One region of the Streptomyces sp. NPDC088745 genome, then DNA from elsewhere that is predicted to be linked to it. Evidence: predicted binding sites of a transcription regulator. Region 1 holds the regulator's gene; the other holds the start of a gene.
What was found. Region 1 encodes HrcA, which represses chaperone genes, less so after heat shock. Its sites were predicted from a motif close to TTNGCACTCNGNNNNNCNGAGTGCNAA; they were not measured.
Positions count from the first base shown of each region.

Region 2: the regulator HrcA is predicted to act here: its motif matches at 5,194-5,220, upstream of groES (co-chaperone GroES).

Region 1 is NZ_JBIVLB010000003.1:12,164-19,864, forward strand. It holds gene ACIP93_RS09210 (DUF3097 domain-containing protein) at 1-768, opposite strand, end outside; gene ACIP93_RS09215 (MBL fold metallo-hydrolase) at 779-1,534, opposite strand; gene hrcA (heat-inducible transcriptional repressor HrcA) at 1,707-2,723, shown strand; gene dnaJ (molecular chaperone DnaJ) at 2,724-3,863, shown strand; gene ACIP93_RS09230 (nitronate monooxygenase) at 3,956-5,053, shown strand; gene ACIP93_RS09235 (16S rRNA (uracil(1498)-N(3))-methyltransferase) at 5,050-5,793, shown strand; gene ACIP93_RS09240 (VOC family protein) at 5,903-6,295, shown strand; gene ACIP93_RS09245 (hypothetical protein) at 6,340-6,987, shown strand; gene ACIP93_RS09250 (AAA family ATPase) at 7,182-7,701, shown strand, end outside.
Region 2 is NZ_JBIVLB010000002.1:734,347-742,047, forward strand. It holds gene ACIP93_RS07875 (carbohydrate ABC transporter permease) at 1-810, shown strand, start outside; gene ACIP93_RS07880 (carbohydrate ABC transporter permease) at 807-1,748, shown strand; gene ACIP93_RS07885 (hydroxyacid dehydrogenase) at 1,801-2,865, shown strand; gene groL (chaperonin GroEL) at 2,969-4,597, opposite strand; gene groES (co-chaperone GroES) at 4,743-5,051, opposite strand; gene ACIP93_RS07900 (polysaccharide deacetylase family protein) at 5,404-6,294, opposite strand; gene ACIP93_RS07905 (polysaccharide deacetylase family protein) at 6,494-7,474, opposite strand; gene ACIP93_RS07910 (SAM-dependent methyltransferase) at 7,671-7,701, shown strand, end outside.

The DNA of each region.
Region 1 (7,701 bases):
CGGCTGGAGGTCCTTGTACGTACGCACCCGCCCCAGGATGTGCTGCCAGGCCGCCCCGGTGTTCTCCGGCCAGCCCAGCGCCCGGCACACGCCCGTCTTCCAGTCCTGGCCGCGCGGAACCCGGGGCCAGCCGGGGATGCCCACCGACGACGGCTTCACGGCCTCCCAGACGTCGATGTACGGGTGCCCGACGACCAGGACGTCCGCGTCCGTCACCCGGGCGGCGATCCGGGACTCCTTCGAGCCCGGCACCAGGTGGTCGACCAGGACGCCCAGCCGGGCGTCCGGGCCCGGGGCGAAGTCGGCCACGATCGCGGGCAGGTCGTCGATGCCCTCCAGGTACTCGACGACGACGCCCTCGACGCGCAGGTCGTCGCCCCACACCCGCTCCACCAGCTCCGCGTCGTGCCGCCCCTCCACGTAGATGCGCCCCGCCCGCGCCACGCGCGCGCGGGCGTTCGCGACGGCGACCGACCCGGAGGCGGTACGGGCGGGACGCACCGGACCGGCACCGGAGGACGGGCGCACCAGCGTCACGGGCGTCCCCTCGTGGAGGAAGCCCGCCGGGGTCATCGGGAACACCCGGTGCTTGCCGAAGCGGTCCTCCAGGGTGACCGTCGGCCCCTGCGCCGTCTTCTCGGTACGGACGACCGCACCGCAGAAGCCCGTCGACACCTCCTCCACCACCAGGTCGTACTCGGCGGCCAGTTCGGGGACGGGCTTCGGCTTCTTCCACGGCGGCGTGAAGTCCGGGCTGTAACTGCGCATGCCGCCGACGCTACGACACCGGCCGCGCGACCGGTCGGGAGACCCCGAAACGGCGCGCCAGCGCGTCCCGTTGCGCCCGTACGAACGCCGCGTCCACCACGGCCCCGTGCCCCGGCACGTACACGGCGTCCTCGCCGCCCAAAGCCAGCAGCCGGTCCAACGCCTCGGGCCACCGCCCGCCGACCGCGTCGTGGCCCGCCTGCGGCTCCCCGGACTCCTCCACCAGATCCCCGCAGAAGACGACCCCGGGGCCGCCCCGGAGGCCCGGTACGAGGGCCACCAGGTCGTGCCCGCTGTGCGCGGGCCCCAGGTTGGCGAACAGGACACCGCGCCCGCTGCCCAGGTCGAGGGTGCGTTCGTCGGACACCAGGTGCCGCGGGGCGCGCAGCAGCTCCGCGGCCTCGACGGCGGCGTCGTGCGGCACCCCCTGCCGGGCCGCGTCGTCGGCGAGCGCGTCGCGCTGCGTGGTCAGCAGGACGTCCATGCCGGACGCGGCGAAGACCTCGACGCCGGCGAACGCCCCGGTGCCCAGGACGTGGTCGAAGTGCGGGTGGCCGAGAGCGACGTGCGTCACTCTGCGGCCCAGGAGGGCCTCGGCCTGCGTCCGTACCTCCGCGCCCTCCCGCAGCGAGGAGCCCGTGTCGTACAGCAGGGCCCCCCGGGCCCCCGCCACCAGGCCGATCGTGGCGTCCCAGCCGGGCATCCGCCGCCTGCCGACCCCCGGAGCGAGACGTTCCCAGCCTGCCTCTTCCCATCGCATGTCCATACCGTGACGCTAGCGTGAGCAGCCGCCCTTGCCCGGACCGGACCGCGCCGCCGTACACTGACCCGGGGAATCGCTGGCACTCGCACACGGTGAGTGCCAAGCGGGACACCGGGGCACAAGCTCCACATGTCCGATCGGCACCAGGGAACATCACGGCTTGGAGGTGTGCGCGATGCTCAGTGAACGCAGACTTGAAGTGCTGCGCGCCATCGTCCAGGACTACGTCGGCACGGAGGAGCCCGTCGGCTCCAAGGCCCTCACCGAGCGTCACCAGCTCGGGGTCTCCCCGGCCACCGTGCGCAACGACATGGCGGCCCTGGAGGACGAGGGGTTCATCGCCCAGCCGCACACCAGCGCCGGGCGCATCCCCACCGACAAGGGGTACCGGCTGTTCGTCGACCGGCTGGCCGGGGTCAAGCCCCTGTCGACGCCGGAGCGGCGTGCCATCCAGAACTTCCTGGACGCCTCCGTGGACCTGGACGACGTCGTCGCCCGCACCGTGCGGCTGCTCGCGCAGCTGACCCGGCAGGTGGCGGTCGTGCAGTACCCGTCGCTGACGCGCTCCACGGTGCGCCATGTGGAACTTCTCTCACTGGCCCCGGCCCGGCTGATGCTGGTGCTGATCACCGACACCGGCCGCGTCGAGCAGCGGATGATCGACTGCCCGGCGCCGTTCGGCGAGACCTCCCTCGCGGACCTGCGGGCCCGGCTCAACAGCCGGGTCGTGGGCCGCAGGTTCGCCGACGTGCCGCAGTTGGTGCAGGACCTCCCCGAGTCGTTCGAGCCGGAGGACAGGGGAACCGTCTCGACGGTGCTCGCGACTCTCCTTGAGACACTGGTGGAGGAGACCGAGGAACGGCTGATGATCGGCGGCACCGCCAATCTCACCCGCTTCGGCCACGACTTCCCGCTCACCATCCGCCCCGTACTGGAGGCGCTGGAGGAGCAGGTGGTACTGCTGAAGCTGCTCGGCGAGGCCACCGAGTCCGGCATGACGGTGCGCATCGGGCACGAGAACGCCCATGAAGGACTCAGTTCAACGTCCGTGGTCGCAGTCGGCTACGGTTCGGGCGACGAGGCAGTCGCCAAACTAGGCGTGGTCGGACCGACCCGCATGGACTACCCCGGAACGATGGGAGCGGTACGCGCAGTGGCACGTTACGTCGGACAGATCCTGGCGGAGTCGTAAGTGGCCACGGACTACTACGCCGTACTCGGCGTGCGCCGCGACGCTTCCCAGGACGAAATCAAGAAGGCGTTCCGGCGCCTCGCCCGTGAGCTCCACCCGGACGTCAATCCGGACCCGAAGACCCAGGAGCGCTTCAAGGAGATCAACGCCGCCTACGAGGTGTTGTCGGACCCGCAGAAGAAGCAGGTCTACGACCTCGGCGGCGACCCGCTGTCGGCCTCCGGCGGCGGCGGTGCCGCGGGCGGCTTCGGCCAGGGCGGTTTCGGGAACTTCTCCGACATCATGGACGCCTTCTTCGGCACGGCGTCGCAGCGCGGCCCGCGCTCGCGCACCCGCCGCGGCCAGGACGCCATGATCCGCCTGGAGATCGACCTCAACGAGGCGGCCTTCGGCACCACCAAGGAGATCCAGGTCGACACCGCCGTCGTCTGCACCACGTGCAGCGGCGAGGGCGCGGCCCCCGGCACCTCCGCGCAGACCTGCGACATGTGCCGCGGGCGCGGTGAGGTCTCGCAGGTCACCCGGTCCTTCCTCGGCCAGGTCATGACCTCGCGCCCCTGCCCGCAGTGCCAGGGCTTCGGCACGGTCGTGCCGACGCCGTGCCCGGAGTGCGCCGGCGACGGCCGCGTCCGCTCCCGTCGCACCCTGACGGTGAAGATCCCGGCCGGTGTCGACAACGGCACCCGCATCCAGCTCGCGGGCGAGGGCGAGGTCGGCCCCGGCGGCGGCCCCGCCGGCGACCTGTACGTGGAGATCCACGAGCAGCCGCACCCCACCTTCCAGCGGCGCGGCGACGACCTGCACTGCACGGTCACCATCCCGATGACGGCGGGCGCCCTCGGCACCAAGGTGCCGCTGGAGACGCTCGACGGGGTCGAGGAGATCGACATCCGTCCCGGTACGCAGTCGGGCCAGTCGGTGCCGCTGCACGGGCGCGGCGTGACGCACCTGCGCGGCGGCGGGCGCGGTGACCTCATCGTGCACGTCGAGGTGCTGACGCCGTCGAAGCTGGACCCGCAGCAGGAGGACCTGCTGCGCCAGCTCGCGAAGCTGCGCGGCGAGGAACGGCCGCAGGGCCAGTTCCAGCCGGGGCAGCAGGGACTGTTCTCGCGGCTGAAGGACGCCTTCAACGGCCGCTGAGCCGGTGGGTGGCGGAACGGGGCCGGGCCTGGCGGCCCGGCCCCGTTCCTGTTCGATTCGGCGGGTCGGCCGTGTCGTGAAACGATGCGGGCATGTCTGTTGAGACCCGGGTGGTGCCCGCGCTGGGAGAGCTGTGCCGGCGCGGAATCGTGGCCGCGCCCATGGCCGGCGGGGTGTCCCGCCCCGAGCTGGCCGCGGCCGTGTCGGACGCGGGCGGGCTCGGCTTCCTCGCCGCCGGGTACAAGACCGCCGACGGAACGTACGAGGAGATCAAGCAGCTCCGTGCGCTGACCTCGAAGCCGTTCGGCGTCAACCTGTTCATGCCGCAGGCCGCCGCCGATCCGGCGGCCGTCGACCTGTACCGGCAGCAGCTCGCGAGCGAGAGCGCCTGGTACGAGACGCCGATCGCCGAGCAGGACGACCACGGCACCGACGACGGGTACGAGGCCAAGCTGGCGCTCCTGGTCGACGACCCGGTGCCGGTGGTGTCCTTCACCTTCGGCTGCCCCTCCCGGGACGAGCTCGACGCGCTGGCGCACGTCGGGACGTACACGATCGTCACGGTCACCACCCCGGAGGAGGCGCAGGCCGCCGAGTGGGCGGGCGCGGACGCCGTGTGCGTGCAGGGCATCGAGGCCGGCGGCCACCAGGGCACCCACCGGGACGACCCGCAGACCGACGGCAGCGGGGGCCTGGGGCTGCTGTCGCTGGTGACGCAGGTCCGCGAGACCGTGCAGTTGCCGGTGGTCGCCGCGGGAGGGCTGATGCGCGGGGCGCAGATCGCCGCCGTGCGGGCCGCCGGGGCGGACGCGGCACAGCTCGGCACGGCGTTCCTCGCGTGCCCCGAGTCCGGTGCGCACGCCCTGCACAAGAACGCCCTGAAGAACCCTCTGTTCGTACGGACCGAACTCACCCGCGCGTTCTCCGGCCGGCCCGCGCGCGGGCTGGTGAACCGTTTCATGCGCGAGCACGGGCGGTACGCGCCCTCCGCCTACCCGGAGGTGCACTACCTGACCGCCGGGCTGCGGCAGGCCGCCGCACGGGTGGGGGACGCCCAGGGCATGGCGCTGTGGGCGGGGCAGGGCCACCGGCTGGCGAGGGACCTGCCCGCCGGGCGGCTGGTGCAGGTGCTGTCGGCCGAGGCGGACGCGGCGTGGACGGAGATGGCTTTGAGGAGGTCGACGTCATGACGGCGCCGGTGTTCGTGGTGGAGGACGTGCCCGAGGGCGGCCAGTACGTCCTGGCGGGCCCCGAGGGGCGTCACGCGGTGTCCGTGCGGCGGCTGACGGCGGGGGAGGACGTCGTCCTCGCCGACGGGCGCGGGCGCGGCGCCGAGGCCGTCGTGGTGGCCGCGGAGGGCAAGGACCGGCTCGTCGTGGAGGTCGTCGGGACCGTCGTCGAGGAGGAGCCCCGGCCGCGCATCACCGTCGTGCAGGCACTCCCCAAGGGCGACCGCGGCGAGCTGGCGGTGGAGACGATGACCGAGACCGGTGTGGACGCCGTCGTGCCGTGGCAGGCGGCGCGCTGCATCACCCAGTGGAAGGGCGAGCGGGGCGCGAAGTCCCTCGCCAAGTGGCGGGCCACCGCGCGGGAGGCCGGGAAGCAGTCGCGCAGGCTCCGCTTCCCGGAGATCGCCGACGCCATGAGCACCAAGCAGGTGGGCGCACTTCTGGCCACCGCCGACTTCGCCGCCGTCCTGCACGAGGACCGCGACGCCGACAGCGCCGCGCTGGCGCTCGCGGAGCTGCCCGCGGAGGGTTCCCTCGTGCTGGTGGTCGGTCCCGAGGGCGGGGTCTCGCCGCAGGAGCTGGAACTGTTCGCGCGGGCGGGGGCGGGAACGTACCGGCTGGGCCGCAGCGTGCTGCGGACGAGCACGGCGGGCACGGCGGCCACCGCGCTGCTGCTGGGACGCACCGGACGGTGGTCCTGACCCCGGCGCCGGAGCCGGGCGCCCGCCCGCGGGCACGGGTGCCGGGGACCGGGCCGCGGCCGGATCGCGCGGAAGACCACGGATGTCACTCGCACCGAGGGAGAGCGCCATGGAACTCGCACAGGTGAGGCTGCTGGTCACCGACTTCGCCGCCTGTTACCGCTTCTACGGCGAGGTGCTGGGGCTCCGGGCCCAGTCCGGGTTCGTGGACGGGCCGTACGAGAAGTTCTCCCCGTCGACCGGGTCGGCGGGCATCGCGCTCCAGGACCGCGCGGTGATGGCCGGCCTGCTGGGCGAGGTCGCCGGGCAGCCCGCGGGGCACCGGTCGTTCGTGGTGCTGCGGGTGGACGACCTCGACCGGTACTGCGCGGAGATCACCGCGCGCGGTGCGGTGCTGGTGCACGGGCCGGCGCCGCTGACGGAGCGCATGCGGGCGGCCCACCTGGAGGATCCCGAGGGGAACCTGGTCGAGCTCCAGGAGTGGCTGCTGCTCGGCGGCTGAAACGCGCCTGTCCTTCGCACCGGGGCGGTGGGAGGCTGCCGGACATGGGGGCACGGAGGCGAGCACGGCACAGGCGCGTCCTCGCGGCGGCGGTCCTCGCCGGTGCGACGGCGGCGGGCGCGGCCGCCTGCGAACCCGGCGGCGAAGGCGGCCCGAGTTCCTTCGCGGTGGCGCTGACCACCGACCGGGCCGGCACGCGTGCGCTGGAGCGCGCCGGCTTCGACGTCAGTTGGCTGACCTGTACGTCCACGGTCGGCGGCGGTGCGCGGGGGAGTGCGCTCCCCTCGGTCCGGCCGTCCCCGGCGACGGCGTCCGGCGTCGCCTCCGTGGCGTGCGAGGGGCAGACCAAGGACGGCGAGGAGATCCGCGTCGCCGGGAGGGTCACCGAGGAGCGCGACGGCCGTTGCGTACGGGGCGACCTGGCCGCCGAGGTCGGCGGGCGCACCGTGTTCCGGGTGAGCGTGCTCGGCGACTGCGGAGCCCGGCCCACCACCCGCCCGCCCACCTGGAGCCCGCCCCCGGAGCCCACCGTGCGCCCCACCAGGACGGTCACCGCCACCGCCACCCGGCCCGCCCCCGCCCCCTCGCCCGACCCGCCCGCCCCCCGGCCCACCGTCACGGTGACCGTGACCGTCGGCCCCGCCCCCGCGCCGGACCCCGCACCCACGTGCGGTTGTCCCCCCGGCAAGTGAGCACGCGCGACGGGGACGGCGGCGTACGAGCGGACCCGGCAGGCCCGGCGGACCCGGCAGGCCCGACGGGCCCGGGAGCGGCGCACGAGGCCGCCTCCCGCATACCTACGCGGCGGCGGCCCGCCGAATTAGGTGTACGGATCTCCGGACCGCAGGGGCGCGCGCCCTCTCCGGGCCCGGCCAGAGTGGGTCCCATGCCCCCCGCACACGGCCTTCCCGTCCCCCGGCTCCCCCGCGAGCCGTCCCTCGACGAGCTGCTCGACGTGCTCGCGGACACCCGGCTGGTGACCCTCACCGGTCCCGCCGGGGTCGGCAAGACGCACCTCGCCGCCCGCATCGCCGAGACCGTCACCGACCTCCCCGTGCACCGGGCCGACCTCTCGGACTGCGCGGACAACGCCCTCGTTCCGCAGACCGTCGCCGCGGCGCTCCACGCGGGCACCGCACCCGGCAGCGGCACCGACCCCATGGAGGCGGTGCTGCGGCTGCTGGCGGGACGGCGCGGCCTGCTCGTGCTGGACACCTGCGAGCACGTCCGGGCGGGCTGCGCCTATCTGGTGGGCAGGCTGCACGACGCGTGCCCGGGGCTCCAGATCCTGGTGACCAGCCGCGGCGCGGTCGGCGTGCCCGGTGAGTACCGGGTGCCGCTGCGGCCGCTGTCGCGCGAGCACACCGTGGAACTCCTGCGGGAGAAGGCGGCGGTGCAGGGGGTGG
Region 2 (7,701 bases), on a different contig from region 1:
CTCTTCAGCGAGCAGCAGTCGGGCCTGGGCTTCGGCGGGACCGAGACCGTGTTCAGCGGGCTCGGCAACTACACGGCGGCGCTGGGCGACCCGGCCTTCCGCGAGGGCTTCGTCGTGCTCCTCGGGTACTGCGCGCTCTACATCCCGCTGATGATCGGCGGAGCCCTCGCGCTGGCACTGCTGCTGGACTCGGCGCTGGCCCGCGCCCGGCGCTTCTTCCAGCTCGCCCTGTTCCTGCCGCACGCCGTGCCCGGCATCATCGCCGCGCTGATCTGGGTGTACCTGTACACGCCGCAGCTCAGCCCGGTGGTGGAGGCGATGGAGGCGGGCGGGATCGGCTTCGACTTCTTCTCCCCGTCGGGCGCGCTGCCCTCGGTGGTCAACATCGCGCTGTGGGAGTGGCTCGGCTACAACATGGTGATCTTCTACGCGGCCCTCCAGGCCGTCGACCGGTCCGTCCTGGAGGCGGCCACCGTCGACGGGGCGGGGGCCTGGCGCACCGCGTTCAGCATCAAGGTGCCGCTGATCAGGGAGTCCGTGGTGATGGTCGCCCTGTTCACCGTCATCGGCTCGCTCCAGCTCTTCACCGAGCCGCTCATCCTCAACAAGGGCACCGGCTCCGCCGTGACCTCCACCTGGACGCCGAACATGTACGCCTACACCGCCGCCTTCGAACGCAACGACTACGGGCTGGCCGCGGCCGCCTCCGTGCTGCTGGCCCTGACGGCGGCGCTGCTGTCGTTCGTGGTGACGAAGCTGTCGGGCGGGCGCGGCCGCAAGAAGACCGAGCGGAACGAGGCCACCGCATGAGCACCGCCGTGACCCCCGATCCCGCCGGCCCCGCCAGCGCCACCAACACCGCCAACGCCACCGCCGTCACCCCCGTCTCCCCCACCGCGCCGCCCGGCGCCGCGGGCCGCTGGCTGTCCCGTACCGCGGTCAACGGAGCGCTCGTCCTGGCCACGCTCTACATGCTCTTCCCCCTGGTCTGGCTGCTCACCGCGGCGACCAAGGACGCCGGCGGCCTGCTCGCGGGCAACGCGTTCTCCTTCGAGGGCTTCGACCTCGGCCGCAACCTCTCCGACCTGGCCTCCCACGGTGACGGCGTCTACTTCCGCTGGTACGCCAACTCCCTCCTCTACGCGGGTGTGGGGGCCGTGCTCAGCTCCCTGGTGAGCGTCGCGGCGGGGTACGCCTTCGACAAGTACGCCTTCCGGGGCAAGGAGAAACTCTTCTCCACGGTGCTGCTCGGAGTGCTCGTCCCGACGACCGCGCTCGCCCTGCCCATGTACCTCCTGGCCAGCGAGGTCGGCCTGGTCAACACCTACTGGGCGGTGCTGCTGCCGGTCCTGGTGCACCCCTTCGGCGTCTACCTCTCCCGGGTCTTCAGCGCGGGCTACATCCCGAACGAGGCCCTGGAGGCGGCCCGTATCGACGGGGCGGGCGAGCTGCGCGTCTTCGTGTCGATCGGCCTGCCGATGGTGATGCCGGGGTTCGTGACCGTCTTCCTCTTCCAGTTCACCGCGATCTGGAACAACTTCTTCCTCCCCCTGGTGATGCTGTCGGACCAGAAGCTCTTCCCGCTGAGCCTCGGTCTGTACGCGTGGAACTCCAACGCCCACGCCGAGCCGACGTACCTCCCGATGGTGGTCACCGGCTCCCTCCTCGCCGTCGTCCCCCTGATCGTCGCCTTCGTCTCCCTCCAGCGGCACTGGAAGGCCGGACTCACGGCCGGCAGCGTCAAGTGACGGACGGTTTCCCTTGGCGCCGAACGACCTGATGAGGAGCCCGAGTTCCACCATGCACCACGCCACTGACAACCGGCCCGGCACCGCCGCCGACCGGGGCCCGGCCGCACGCCGACCCCGCACCCTGCTCGCCATGGCCCCCGGCCTGGCCGACCGGCTCCTCACCGAGGAGCAGCGGACCCGGCTGGCCCGGATCGCCGACACCGACCCGTACCTCGTCGCCCACGACCTGCACTCCCCCGCGTACGCCGGGGCCCTCGCGGAGGCGGAGGTGCTGCTCACCTGCTGGGGGGCGACGCCGCTCACCGCGCCGGTGCTGGAGCGGGCGCCCCGGCTGCGGGCGGTCGTGCACGCCGCCGGGTCGGTCAAGCACCACGTCACCCAGGCCTGCTGGGAGCGGAACATCGTGGTCAGCGCGGCCGCCGGAGCCAACGCGCTGCCGGTCGCCGAGTACACCCTCGCGGTGATCCTCCTCGCGGGGAAGGGGGTGGGGCGGGCCGCCCGGAAGTACCGGGAGCTGGACGGCGCCCCCCACGACTGGCGCACCGAACTGGCCGCCTGCGGCAACTACCGGCGCACGGTCGGGATCGTCGGGGCCTCCCGGATCGGGCGGCGGGTCATCGAACTGCTGCGCCCCTTCGACGTGCACGTGCTGCTGTACGACCCGTACGTGAGCGACGCCGAGGCGGCGCGGCTGGGGGTGGAGCCGGCCGGGCTGGGCGAGCTGTGCGCCCGCAGTTCGGTGGTGTCCGTGCACGCGCCGCAGCTTCCGGAGACCCGGCACCTGATCGGGGCCGCCGAACTGGCCGCGATGCCGGACGGGGCGACGCTGGTCAACACCGCGCGGGGGGCGCTGGTGGACGAGGAGGCGCTGCTGGAGCAGTTGCGGACCGGACGGCTGGAGGCCGTACTCGACGTGACCGATCCGGAGCTGCCGCCGCCGGGCTCGCCGTTCTACACCCTGCCGAACGTGCTGCTCACCCCGCACCTGGCGGGGTCGTTCGGGAACGAGCTGCACCGGCTGGCGGAGCACGCGCTGGACGAGCTGGCGCGGTACGGGGCGGGGCTGCCGTTCGTGGAGCCGGTGCGGGCGGACGGGCTGGGGCGGTCGGCCTAGCACCCGCTTCGGGCTGTGCGCCCGGACGCGCCGAAGCCCGGCCCCCGTTCCGATGAACAGGGGCCGGGCTTCGGCGCGTGCGGCTGCCTACCGGGGCTCAGCCTCAGTGGGAGTGGCCGTGACCGTGGCCGTGGCCGGCGTCGGCCTCTTCCTCGGCCGGCTTCTCGACGACCAGGGTCTCGGTCGTGAGCAGCAGGGAGGCGATGGAGGCGGCGTTCTCCAGGGCGGAGCGCGTCACCTTGACCGGGTCGATGACGCCGGCCTTGACCAGGTCGCCGTACTCGCCGGTGGCGGCGTTGAAGCCCTGGCCCTTGTCGAGCTCGGCGACCTTGGAGGTGATGACGTAACCCTCGAGGCCGGCGTTCTCGGCGATCCAGCGCAGCGGCTCAACGGCGGCGCGGCGGACGACCGCGACACCCGTGGCCTCGTCGCCGGTCTTGTCGAGGTTGCCCTCCAGGACCTTGACGGCGTGGACGAGCGCGGAGCCACCACCGGAGACGATGCCCTCCTCGACCGCGGCGCGGGTCGCGGAGATGGCGTCCTCCAGACGGTGCTTCTTCTCCTTGAGCTCGACCTCGGTCGCGGCGCCGACCTTGATCACGCAAACACCGCCGGCGAGCTTCGCCAGGCGCTCCTGCAGCTTCTCGCGGTCCCAGTCGGAGTCCGTGGACTCGATCTCGGCCTTGATCTGGTTGACGCGGCCCTGCACGTCCTCGCTGTTGCCGCCGCCGTCGACGATCGTGGTGTCGTCCTTGGTGACGGTCACGCGGCGGGCGGTGCCCAGCACGTCCAGACCGGCCTGGTCGAGCTTGAGGCCGACCTCCTCGGCGATGACGGTGGCACCGGTGAGGGTGGCCATGTCGCCGAGCATCGCCTTGCGGCGGTCGCCGAAGCCGGGGGCCTTGACGGCCACGGCGTTGAACGTGCCGCGGATCTTGTTGACGACGAGGGTGGAGAGCGCCTCGCCCTCGACGTCCTCGGCGATGATCAGCAGCGGCTTGGAGCTGCCGGCCTGGATGACCTTCTCGAGCAGCGGCAGCAGGTCCTGGATCGAACCGATCTTGCCCTGGTGGATCAGGATGTACGGGTCGTCGAGGACGGCCTCCATACGCTCCTGGTCGGTCACCATGTACGGCGACAGGTAGCCCTTGTCGAAGGCCATGCCCTCGGTGAAGTCGAGCTCCAGGCCGAAGGTGTTGGACTCCTCGACGGTGATGACACCGTCCTTGCCGACCTTGTCCATCGCCTCGGCGATGAGCTCGCCGACCTGCTGGTCCTGCGCGGAGAGCGCGGCCACGGCGGCGATGTCGGACTTGTCGTCGATCGGGCGGGCGGTCGCGAGGAGCTCCTCGGACACGGCCTTGACCGCGGCGTCGATGCCCTTCTTCAGGGCGGCCGGGGACGCGCCCGCGGCGACGTTGCGCAGACCCTCGCGGACGAGCGCCTGGGCCAGCACGGTGGCGGTGGTCGTACCGTCACCCGCGATGTCGTTGGTCTTGGTCGCCACCTCCTTCACGAGCTGGGCGCCGAGGTTCTCGTACGGGTCGTCGAGCTCGACCTCGCGGGCGATGGTGACACCGTCGTTGGTGATGGTCGGGGCGCCGAACTTCTTGTCGATGACGACGTTGCGGCCACGGGGGCCGATCGTCACCTTCACGGTGTCGGCAAGCTTGTTGACGCCGCGCTCAAGGGCGCGACGGGCGTCCTCGTCGAACTTCAGGATCTTCGCCATGGAGCTTTTCAAGTCCTCTCGGAATAACGAACTGCGGCACGTCGCAGATGCAGAAAACGAACTACGCCCCTCGCCGCCCGGCGTGTGAGCGGGGGCCAGGGGCGCAGTCCAAGAAATGCGGGAAGTGAGGTACTCCCCGGCCTGCTTACTTCTCGATGATGGCGAGAACGTCGCGGGCCGAGAGGACGAGGTACTCCTCGCCGCTGTACTTCACCTCGGTGCCGCCGTACTTGCTGTACAGCACCACGTCGCCGACGGATACGTCGAGCGGAAGGCGCTCGCCGTTCTCGAAGCGGCCCGGGCCCACGGCGAGGACGACGCCCTCCTGGGGCTTCTCCTTCGCGGTGTCCGGGATGACCAGGCCAGAGGCCGTGGTCTGCTCGGCGTCGAGCGGCTGGACCACGATGCGGTCCTCAAGCGGCTTGATGGCAACCTTGCTGGCGGTCGTCACGATCCGGTCTCCCCCTTCGGAGATCTCACGGGGTTAACAGTCTGGGGTGGCGACCAGGTGGATCCGTCGTCGCGGGTGCCGGACCTGCCCGTCGCTGTGTTGGCACTCTCCAGTGGTGAGTGCCAGAGCCGAGACTATGACGCGGTTAGCACTCGGTCAAGCGGAGTGCCAATTGAAGACCCCCGGGGGTGGCACGCGCGTGCCGGGAGCGGGGGAGGACGCGGGTCCGTTCGGGGGGCGCGGGTACGTTCGGGGGCGCGGGTCCGCTCCGGGGGGCCGGGCCCGTTCGAGGGGCCCGGGTCCGTTCTGGGAGCGCGGCGGCGGGAGCGCCGCTGCGGGCGGGACCGGCCGCGGGCTAGAGGTAGTCCTCCAGGCGGGCGACAGTGAAGCCCTGGTCCTGGATGCGGCGGAGCATGCGGGTCGTCATCTCGGTGATCGTCGAGCCCTTGAGCTCGGCGGGGCCGCGGAAGTGGGCGAGGACGATGTCGCCCGGCTTGAGGCGCTTGCCCTCCGCGTACTGCATGTTGTGGATCTGCATGGACTCCCGCCACAGGACGAGTGCCTTCACCCCGCAGGTCCCGGCGGCGCGCACGGTGGCGTCGTTGTAGTTGCCGTACGGCGGGCGGAAGAGGGTGGGGCGGGTGCCGAAGTGCGCCGCGAGGCGGTCCTGCTGGTCGCAGATCTGCTTGCGCTGGGCCTCGTAGGGGAGGGTGCGGAGGTTGGCGTGGCCGGTGGTGTGGTTCTGGATCGTGCCGTTGCCCGCGTCGCGGAGCTTCTTGAAGTGGCCGTAGTCGCTCCCGGCGACGCTGTGCGTGAGGAACATGCTGATCGGCAGCTTCAGGTCGCCGACCATCTTGACGAACTCGGGGTCCTTCTCGGCTCCGTCGTCGTAGGTGAGGAAGACGACCTTGTCGTTCGTCTTCACCCGGTCCAGGACGACCGGGGGCCCGGAGGGCTTGAGGACGGGGGTGCGGTCCGGGGACGCCGGGGCCGGCGCGAGGGGCTTGGCGAGGCCCCAGCGGGTGTACGCCTCGGCCGGTACGCCCCGGGGGTCGAGGCGGGGGGCGGCGGGGGCGGGGTTGCCGGGGGCGGTGGGGGCCTCGCGGTTCGCGGCCTTCGAGGGCCCCTCCCCCACCCCCTCCCCGGAGCCTCCTCCGGAACAGCCGCTCGCCCCCACGGCCAGCACACCCGCCGCCACCGCTCCCGCCACCCACAGCCCCGGCCGGCGCACCCGTACTCCGCTCACTGCGTTCCTTCGCCCTTCGACAACGACCCGGCGCGCTGTGCCGGAGGGCGTGCGATTCCCGCTTCCCCGCTACGAGAGGGAAACCCGCCCCCACGCGTTCCCCCGCACGCCCACGACCTTGCACGAGAAGGTCACAGGGCCCGCCTCCCGGACAGGAGCCGGCAGGCCGGCCGGTGGCCGGTGGCCGCCTGCCGCCGGATCACACGTAGTCCTCCAGCTTGGCCACGGCGTATCCCCTCGCCGTGATCGTCTTCATGACCCGGCGGATCATGTCGGGCATGGAGCCCTTCCAGTCGTCCCGCCCCCGGAAGTGCGTGAGGACGATGTCGCCGGGGTGCAGGTCCTTGTCCCACTCCCGCCACTCCATCCGGTCGGGGAAGGCCTCCGCCGCCCACAGCGGCACCGCCTTGACCCCGCACGTCTTCGCGGCGACGAGGGTGTCCTTGTTGTAGTTGCCGTACGGCGGGCGGAACAGCGGGGGCCGCTTGCCGTAGCGCTTCTCGATGTTGGCCTGCTGGCCGCAGATCTCGCGCTTCTGCTGCCGGTAGGTCAGGCCGGGCAGGAAACGGTGGTTGAGGGTGTGGTTGTGCAGGGCGACGCCCTTGTCCTGCATCTTCTTGAAGTAGCCGTAGTCCTCCTTCACCAGGTAGTCGGAGAGGAACGAGCTGTACGGGATCTTCAGCTCGTCCATCATCCGGAGCAGCTCGGGGTCCTTCTCCGCTCCGTCGTCGATGGTCAGGAACACGACCCGGTCCTTGACCGGCACCGTCGTGAACACCGGCGGCAGGCCCTCCGCCACCTGCCCCTCCACCTCGAAGCCCTTGCGGGTCGTGAGCCTCGGCTTCACCTTCGGCGGCGCGGGCGCCGTCAGCGGTACCTGCACCAGCCCCCAGCGTCTGGCCGCCGCCGCCCTCGCCGCCTGGGCCCGCCGCGCCTTCTCCGCGGGTGAGAGCAGTGCGCCGGCCGCACCGTCGACCTCCCTCCCCTGCTCCTCGCCCCTCCCCTCCTTGCCGGTGCCGGACCCTCCCTGTCCGCCCGTCCGCTCTGCCGGGGTCGCGCACCCCGAGGCGATCGCGGCCGTGACCAGAACCGCTACGGCAATGCTGCCCCGTTTCCGCCCGACACCTCGGCAGTTGTCCACAGAGAGGCCTCTTTCTTCGTTTTGTCTTACAAGACGCATGGCGCCGCATCCTGTCAGCGCCCCACGCTCCGGACCGGACGACACCGCGAGCGAGTACGCACCGTCGCCCGCTCGGCCCACACGAGGCAGGCACCCGTACGGACGCCCGCGCGGCACCCGCGCGGCACCCGCACAGCCCGCGCGCGGCTCCCGCACCGCGACCGCCCAGCGACCGGTGCTCCCCGGCTGGCCCACAATGGACCGGGTGAAGACCCCCTCCGCCGACG